One region of the Paenibacillus sp. ALE2 genome, then DNA from elsewhere that is predicted to be linked to it. Evidence: riboswitches for the same ligand, from Rfam matches in the RefSeq annotation. Region 1 holds a riboswitch; each other region holds the start of a gene.
The links. Region 1 has a riboswitch for thiamine pyrophosphate ahead of tenA (thiaminase II). Riboswitches for the same ligand answer to the same signal wherever they lie in the genome.

Region 1 (2,204 bases):
CGATATGGAAGATGTACTCGATTATCAGAAACCATATGTGCGTAAAAAGGAAGAAATCAGCTCATGGGCCCGATCGGAAGACGGCAAAATACCGTTGTTGGAGGTCATCCGTCAGGTAAAACCTACAATCTTAATTGGGACTTCCGGTGTAGCGGGTGCCTTTTCTGAAGAGATTATCAAGGAAATGGCAAAGCATGTGGAACGCCCGATCATTATGCCCATGTCCAATCCTACCAATCTGGCTGAAGCGGTACCCGAGGATTTGATACGATGGACTGATGGCAAAGCATTGATTGCTACGGGAAGTCCCTTTGAGCCCGTCACCTATAACGGTACGAAATTTGAAATTGGTCAGGCGAACAATGCCTTTGTTTTCCCGGGACTGGGTCTAGGCGCAATTGTGGTCAAGGCCAAACGAATCACTCCTTCCATGTTTACCGCAGCAGCTGATGCCGTTGCCAACGCCGTAGATTCGAATGAACTTGGCGGCGCACTGCTGCCCCATATTCGAAAATTACGTGATGTTTCGTTTGCGGTTGCGGTTGCGGTAGCGAAGGCCGCAATTCAGGATCAGGTAGCTCAGGCACACCTTCCAGATATTGAGCAAGCCATTCGGGATGCAATGTGGAAACCGGAATATGTGAGGGTCAAAGCCGTGGAAAGTGTAATCCATCACCCTCACTAATCCTTCACTAGGCATAAGCAATTTGACATAACATAGGAACGAATGTACAGTATTAGTCAAAAGAATAGGAAAGTCCACTAGGGGAGCCATTATGGCTGAGACAAGAATGAATCTTGGACCCTTTGAACCTGATCTAGTTCGTACTAGCGTAGGAAAGTGGAGCCTTCTATATAGGGTTTCAGGCGTTTTTGCGCATTGAACCTATGTTGAAGCCGCTCCAGTTTTCGGGGCGGCTTTTTGGCATTGTTCCGAGAATTGTATCTTACGGGACTTCTTATTCTCCATTTTTGTTGGAGGTGGGGAAATGAGTTTTTCGCAAGAGCTCCGTCAGCAGGCGGATGGCATTTTTCAAGCCATTTATGAGCATCCCTTTGTGAGAGGTATTGCTGAAGGAAATTTAACAAGGGAACAGCTGATTCACTATGTAAAACAAGACTTTGAATATTTGAACGCCTACATGCGGATTTACGGCATCGCAATCTCCAAAAGCACGAGCCGGGAGGATATGGCTGTATTTAACGAACAGATCTCTTTTATTCTCAACAGCGAGGTTCATCCGCATCAAAATTTTTGTGCTATCGCAGGTGTCACCTATGAAGAGATGCAGGGATATCCACTCGCTCCGTCCGCTCATCATTATATCCGCCATATGCTGACCGTCGCACATGAGGGTAGTCTTGGGGAAATCATGGCCGTGCTGCTACCATGTCCATGGACATATCTTGAAATTGGACGCAGGCTAATGGATGAGGTAAGACCAGACGAGTCTCATCCGTTCTATGAGTGGATTTGCTTCTATGGCAACCAAATTGAAGATGTAACCTTCAAATATCGAGAGCGTGTGGATGCTTGGGCGAAAGTCGCCACGGCTGCCGAGCGAGAGCGGATGATTGAGCATTTTATGCTAAGCTGCCAGCTGGAATATATGTTCTGGGATATGGCTTATAAGCAGGAACAATGGCCCGTCCAGATGCGCGCTACGGTCTTGGAATAATCAGTATAGATGAGAGAGGATAAACATGATGAATATATGGGAACAAAGTTATTCGGCGCTCCTGACAAAGGTACAAAACAGCAACCCCCTCGTTCATAATATAACCAATGTGGTGGTCACCAACTTTACAGCCAACGGCCTATATGCACTAGGGGCCTCCCCGGTGATGGCTTATGCACCCGAGGAAGTAGCAGATATGGCCAAAATAGCGGGCGCCGTCGTGTTAAATATCGGTACGCTAAACCGTGAGCTGGTGGATGCCATGATCCTTGCTGGACAATCGGCGAATGCTCACGGTGTTCCAGTTCTGTTAGATCCGGTCGGTGCAGGAGCGACTAGCTTTAGAACCGAGTCAGCACTACGAATTCTAAACGAGGTTAACATCTCACTAGTACGAGGCAATGCAGCCGAAGTCGCTCATCTGATCGGAGAAGCCCGAGAAATTAAAGGGGTAGATGCAGGCGACAGTGCTGACAGCAGTAATGTCGATCTGGCAGTTCGGGCTGCGCAAACGCTCCATACCAT
Region 2 (2,204 bases), 1.8 Mb from region 1:
GCCTTATCGACTTCCAAAGGTTTGCTGAGCAGCTTGCGTTCATACATCCAGTCCGAGTAGTTTTGCCATACCTCTGCTTTTTGTAAGCCCCATTGCGTGGCATCGTCCTGATAACGCGGGCTTAGCCATTTTTGGCTAGCAAGTACCAGTTTTTTGTCCAGCTCTGGCACAGCTTTAGTTAAGATATTCGCCGCTTCTTCTGGATGGGCGATAGTGTATTCATAGCCTTGTGCGGTAGCATCCATGAACGCTTTGACTAGGTCAGGATCATTTTTTATCGTCTGTTCATTGCTCACAATTACAGGTGTATAGTAATCGAGACTTTTGGAATAATCTTTTACATACAGCATATCCAAGGGCTCGCCTCGAAGCTCGGCCTCAATCCCGGTCCATGCGTAGAAAATCCAGGCAAAGTCAATATCCCGCTTCACGGCTGTAAAATAGTCTGCATTGCCCATATTGACGATTTTCACTTTGCTCACATCACCTTGGTCTGAATCCATGATGGATTTCATGACCGCTTCTTCTACAGGAGAACCCCAGCCGCCGTAGCTTTTACCCTCGAAATCTTTCGGGCTTTTAATTCCGCGGTCTACCGGAGCTGCGAAGCCAGAGGTGTTATGCTGAATCACCGCAGCGATGGATACGAGCGGTACGCCTTGGATGCGAGCCTGAGTGACGCCTTCTTGATAGCTGATACCAAAAGGTGCAGCATTCGAAGCAACCATTTGGTCGGCTCCTCCTGAACCTGGTTGAACGATTTGGACATTTAAGCCTGCTTTTTCGTAAAATCCTTTGTCCTTGGCGACATAGAGTCCCGTGTGATTCGTATTGGGTGTCCAGTCGAGCACGACTTTAACATCTTTGAGCCCCTTTGCCGAGGTAGACGTTGAAGTGTCGGCAGCAGGAACCTCCTTTTGAGATGTAGGGGGATTGCCGCCGCAAGCGGTCAGAGTCATAGCCATGAGCCACAGACTGATCAGACCCAGGCTTAACATTTTCATGCGCTTCATCGTTGTGTTCTCTCCTTTTTAATTACCCGTTATCCGTCCAATCAGACAGTTTATATTCCCCATTTTCACAAAAATCACATCTGCCGGAAGCAATCTTTCCAACAACTTTATCTTCAACAAAAAAAGCGTCCCGAGATTCCGGGACGCTTGCGCTTGTATATACCAAAGTAAGGGATGTCCTGTTTTAATAAAAGGCACATCTTGCTTAAGCATTCCTACGCTGGCATTACCCAGATCAGGTTGTAAGGGTCAGTGTCTTGGGACACACTCTCAGCCGGCCGATTCCAGCACCCCTGGCATTGTATGGTTTAATGGGTTCGTTTATTCGGGTTTACTACGACGATTATATGCCTTGAAAGCGGGTCTGTCCAGCTTTGAGGAAGCGCTCACGGTTCATTTGCCGAACGACAGGGTACACTTTTACTGTGAGCTTTGATCTGAAAATGAACATGAATCATTCAGATCTGTTTGGTCATGTTATTTTTAGAACAGCTACACTGTATGTTTAGGAGAGCTGGTGCCAAGTGGCATAGCCCTATAGAATTCTAATTCGTAAAAAGGAGTTGTTGTACTGTGGGTAAAACGGAGACACTGGATCGCAGTCAGCTGGAACAAGCCATTGTGAAGGCTTTGGATAACAACAAATTTTGCTCGTTAGGTACGGTAGAGGGCGGAAAGCCGAAAGTACGCTATATGGCCCTTTTTAACGATGGAATGAACATTCATCTGGCGACGGATCGCAAAACACATAAAGTGGATGAGCTAAAGGACAATCCGAATGCTTATTTGCTGCTGGGCTATGAAGTGGGTGGCACGAAGGAAGTCTTGGAAGTGGAGGCTACCGTCCAGATTACAGCTGATGAGGGGTTACGCAAACAAGTGTGGAATGATTCTCTGAAAAAATGGTTTTCCGGACCAGATGATCCCGATTATGTCATTTTAGACGTCAATCCAACTCGTATTGAGTACGTGGGTCAACAAACGGAGCGCCAGGTGTGGACGAAATAGAAACAATATAAACGGACAAGCCAGTAAATTTCCAATTTTTTTAGGAGATTTACTGGCTTTTTTTATAAGCAAAATAATTATTTTTTCATAAATATTTTAAGCAAATGACTACTCTTTTGTCTGGCGTTGGATTAAAATAGGAATGGTGGGTTCAAAGCTTACATATATGTGCAAAAGTATGTA
Region 3 (2,204 bases), 2.2 Mb from region 1:
ATCGCAGCAATACACCCGCATGGATCGTAAAATAGTCCACTCCCTGCTCCGCCTGCTCAATCAGCGTGTCTCGATACAGCTCCCACGTCAGCTTCTCAGCTTCGCCGTTCACCTTTTCCAGTGCCTGATATAGCGGCACCGTTCCAATCGGTACGGGAGAATTCCTGATGATCCATTCGCGCGTTGTATGAATATTCCGGCCTGTAGACAGGTCCATGACGGTGTCTGAGCCCCAGCGTACAGCCCAGGCCATCTTCTCCACTTCCTCCTCGATGGAGGACGTAACCGCGGAATTTCCAATGTTTGCATTGATCTTTACGTGAAATTGGCGCCCAATGACCATGGGTTCGCTTTCCGGGTGATTGATATTTGAAGGTAAAATAGCTCGTCCAGCCGCCAGCTCCTGTCGTACAAACTCGGGCTCTACGCCTTCGCGGATCGCCGCGAATTCCATTTCAGGCGTAATGATCCCTTGCCGCGCATAGTGCATTTGCGTCACGGTGCGTCCTTGCGAGGCCCGTAGCGGACGGTTGGTCACGCCGGGAAATTCCACTGTCTCCCGTTTGGAACCAGGCTTCATCCCGTTATCCTCCGGCTTGACGGCGCGGCCCTCATAAGCCTCCACATCTCCCCGTTCCAGTGCCCAAGCTCGCCGTAATGGTGGCAATCCCTGACGGATGTCGACCTGGTAGGCTTCGTCCGTCATCGGACCGCTGGTATCGTATACACGCAGTGGCTCATGATACTCGGTTCCCTGCGGCGTATGTGTGGGTTTTAGCGCGATTTCACGCTCAGGCACAGCAATATCCGGCCGAGAACCTTGAATATACACCTTACGGCTCCCCGGAAAGGGCTTTAGCCCACTGGCTTGCTCCGCTTTGGCCTTCTCTCCCTCTACTTCTATTATTCCTGCCAATCCTGCATCTGCTGATTTCACTCCTGTTTCTTTTGTTCCTTTTGTTTCTGTCGGTTTCATGGTCCATTCCTCCCGTTTCGTTGAAATGACACACCGATCCGAACCATTCCCAGGGTGGCGCTGATCTATGCAAAAAAGCCGGTTCCCTAGGGAACCGGCTAATCAAACGAAACAGCTATCCAAACCGATCGCACGTGGAATAATCATATTCCAATGCGCGGTCGTAGACAGCAGCTGCGTATACATTTCAATGGCCGATTACTTCCCTACGCTGGTATGATCCAGATCAGGTGCAAAGGGTCCGGAATCTTGCCTGATTCCATCTCAGCCCGCATTACAGGCTCCCCCAGTAACTGTGATACTTTCTATTCACATGAATTGGTGGCTATAACAGACATACCGCCATCTCTATCAGACTACTTTAAATTTATAGCTTTGGCAACCCTTGTATGATTTCCTTTTGTATTGATTACTGTCACGGAAGCATAAGCCCCATTTCCTTGGCTGCTTCGATCAAAATCGGTGCAAACTCATGCAGCGTCTCGGGCGCAAGTCGACTGACCGGGCCGGATACAGATAAAGCCGCCGTGACCTGTCCCTTTCGGTTCACAATAGGCGCGGCCACAGCCGCAGCTCCTGGCTCACGTTCTTCATAGCTGGTCGCATAGCCCTTCTCACGAATGTCCTGCAGCTGGGCTTTATAAACCTCCGGGTCTACCGAAGGTGGCCATTCTTCACTGCTTAGCAACACCTCCAGCTCCTGTGGTGGCATAAAGGCCGCCAGCACCTTGCTGGAGGCTCCCACAGCCAGCGGCATACACGCACCCACAGGCGCAACCCTGCGGATCGCCTGATTGCTCTGCACGGCTTGTATGCGAATACGCATGCTTCCATCCCGCAGGTACAAGCTGACCGTTTCCCCTAAGCGATCACGCAGTCCTTCCATTGCAGGCTGTAACAACACCGCCGGCTCATCGCTTTGGGACAGATGCGTGGACAGCTCCCATATGCGAAAACCAAGCCTATATTTTTCCGTTTCGGCATTCCGAACGACAAATCCCCGATCCTCCAGCGTAGTCAAAAGACGATGAACAGTGCTTTTATGTAGACCAATTTGGGAGGCAATCTCCGTTAGACCAAGATCAGATTCTGCGGTAAAACACAGCAGTATATCAAGTGCACGCTCTACAGCGCGGACGGTTAATTTACGGTCTTCCATCGTGAACCGCTCCTCTTGTATCCATATTCGTTTCACACTATGAAACATGGTTACATAAATTATATAGAA
Region 4 (2,204 bases), 1.3 Mb from region 1:
TTCCAGACCATATTGTTGCTCCCAGCACCGCAGCTGCCCCTGCATAAGCACGGCAAAGCTGAACAGGGGCCACTTGTGTCTCCTTTGATCGGTATATAGCCCCAATTACTTGATCTGCCAAGCCCGGAATCCGTCGAGCCAATTCCCTGGCATCCCACCAAATAGGGCTATCATCCTCTCGGATATTCGCAGCATTCCAGCGTCTTTGGCCCTCTGCTTCTGAACGAAAAGGGGTCACAAAACCTTCTGTACGAAAATCAACTGAAATACCCGATAAACGCTCCAAATCACAGACAAGGTCAGGGAATGCATCTCGACTTGCGCGAGCAAATCGTGCCAGCTCAAGGTCTGAGAACTCTTCACTTTCCGCTGCCAGCATTCCCGCCGCTGCTCCTGATGCTCCCTCACCGGGGATACATCGTTCCAGCATAATTGTACTTCGTCCCTCCTTAGCCACATGATAAGCAATGGCACTGCCGATCACACCCCCGCCTATGACCAAGCATTCTGCGTGTCCTATTGCTTTTTTCTCTGTATGTGTCTTTGACATATGTTCCGTGTCTCCTCTCCGGTGAGCATTCTGCTTTCCCTTCGTCTCGTTTTCTTGCTACAGGTCGTGAACTACAAGATCTACCATTCGCCTATATTCCATCGCTGCTGCAACGGGTGACTCTGCTTCCCATATACCAGACATCACCGCAATTCCGCTTGCTCCGGCATGATAGAGCTCTGGAACATGATGAGGTTGTATGCCTCCCAACGCTATCACCGGAATGGCCGACAATCTGCAAATGCGTTCAAGCTGTGCTACACCCCGCGGTACAAGACCGGCCTTACAATAGGTCTCATATACATGACCAAATAGTACATAGTCTGCTCCCCCCTGCTCAGCGGTCTGCACCTCCTCCAAGGAATGTACAGACACTCCACAGCGTGTATCCACTGGAAGCAGACTTTTCGCATCCATCACAGATAACCCATTAGCAGGTAGCTGGACAGCTCTTGCCAAGGTAAGTAAAGCTACGTCCATACGGTCATTTACTACAATTTGCTGCAAAGGAACTTCCTGCTCGATCATGCTACGAGTCAAAGAAAGCAAAGCAGAGGCACCCTTCTGTTTCGAACGTGCGTGTACATAATGAATATAAGGACAAATAGCGGCAGCCACTTTGGGTACATCCACACAGGAGACACTTTCCATCGTAATTACGTGTAATTCGATCTCATTTTCACCTCACTTGGACTAAAAAATATAAAATAATCGTATAAGCTGAACTATATTGTTGCAGCTCCCTATTGGGTAATATCATACGGAGCCAGCCACATGTACCAGCAATAATGAAAGGAGATCATATGTAAATCCGTCTACGGAAGCTCGAACAAATGAGGATGAACGAAACGCAAAAAGCCACTTCCCAAAGGAAGTGGCTTGACAAACGTTCAAAATCGAACGGACTATTATATCCGTAAACGTATATCGTTCCCTGCACAAACAAAAGTAAAGATCTACTACCTTGTTTGTACAGTACTCACTTCCCTACGCTGGCATAACCCAGATCAGGTACAAAGAGTCCGAAATCCATTTATTTCGTCTCAGCCGCATGGGCGGCTCCCCTAGTGTGGCTATTTTATTGTATCAGCTAAAGATAGCTTAGCATATTTTCCTAATTCTGCAAACCCCACCTTGTGTGAAATCTGTCAGAACTGGATTTTAGTTAACTTTACTAGACCACTCTTCTACATTCCACGTTTTGGTTACCCAATCCTCGTAAAAGTCCGGTTCGTGGGATACAAGCAATACGGTCCCTTTGTATTCCTTCAAAGCACGTTTGAGTTCATCCTTTGCTTTGACATCCAAGTGGTTGGTAGGCTCATCAAACAGTACCCAGTTGCTCTCACGCATTAACAGTTTACAAAGGCGGACTTTAGCCTGTTCTCCACCACTAAGCGCAGACAAAGGCCGGGTGATATGCTCATTCTTCAAACCACAGCGCGCCAAATGCGCTCGTACTTCATGCTGATTCAAATGCGGAAATTCATTCCATACATCGTCAATCGGTGTAATTTTCTCCGCCTTTACTTCCTGTTCAAAATAAGCAGGCTGCAAGAAATCCCCTTGATAGGTTTTTCCGCTGATTGGAGGTATTTTCCCAAGAATGGTTTTGAGCAACGTAGACTTACCAACACCATTGCAGCCAACAATT

Region 2: another riboswitch for thiamine pyrophosphate. It lies ahead of ACXHJ1_RS04490 (ABC transporter substrate-binding protein); the one in region 1 lies ahead of tenA (thiaminase II).
Region 3: another riboswitch for thiamine pyrophosphate. It lies ahead of thiC (phosphomethylpyrimidine synthase ThiC); the one in region 1 lies ahead of tenA (thiaminase II).
Region 4: another riboswitch for thiamine pyrophosphate. It lies ahead of ACXHJ1_RS18575 (thiamine phosphate synthase); the one in region 1 lies ahead of tenA (thiaminase II).

What each region holds. Positions count from the first base shown of each region.
Region 1 covers NZ_CM134213.1:2,912,851-2,915,054, reverse strand. Annotated here, with positions in the region: gene ACXHJ1_RS12780 (NAD-dependent malic enzyme) at 1-685, shown strand, start outside; TPP riboswitch at 755-857, shown strand; gene tenA (thiaminase II) at 990-1,679, shown strand; gene thiM (hydroxyethylthiazole kinase) at 1,705-2,204, shown strand, end outside.
Region 2 covers NZ_CM134213.1:1,063,575-1,065,778, reverse strand. Annotated here, with positions in the region: gene ACXHJ1_RS04490 (ABC transporter substrate-binding protein) at 1-1,013, opposite strand, end outside; TPP riboswitch at 1,209-1,318, opposite strand; gene ACXHJ1_RS04485 (pyridoxamine 5'-phosphate oxidase family protein) at 1,587-2,021, shown strand.
Region 3 covers NZ_CM134213.1:706,919-709,122, forward strand. Annotated here, with positions in the region: gene thiC (phosphomethylpyrimidine synthase ThiC) at 1-976, opposite strand, end outside; TPP riboswitch at 1,163-1,274, opposite strand; gene ACXHJ1_RS02850 (IclR family transcriptional regulator) at 1,392-2,135, opposite strand.
Region 4 covers NZ_CM134213.1:4,233,732-4,235,935, reverse strand. Annotated here, with positions in the region: gene thiO (glycine oxidase ThiO) at 1-550, opposite strand, end outside; gene ACXHJ1_RS18575 (thiamine phosphate synthase) at 608-1,201, opposite strand; TPP riboswitch at 1,518-1,626, opposite strand; gene ACXHJ1_RS18570 (ABC-F family ATP-binding cassette domain-containing protein) at 1,712-2,204, opposite strand, start outside.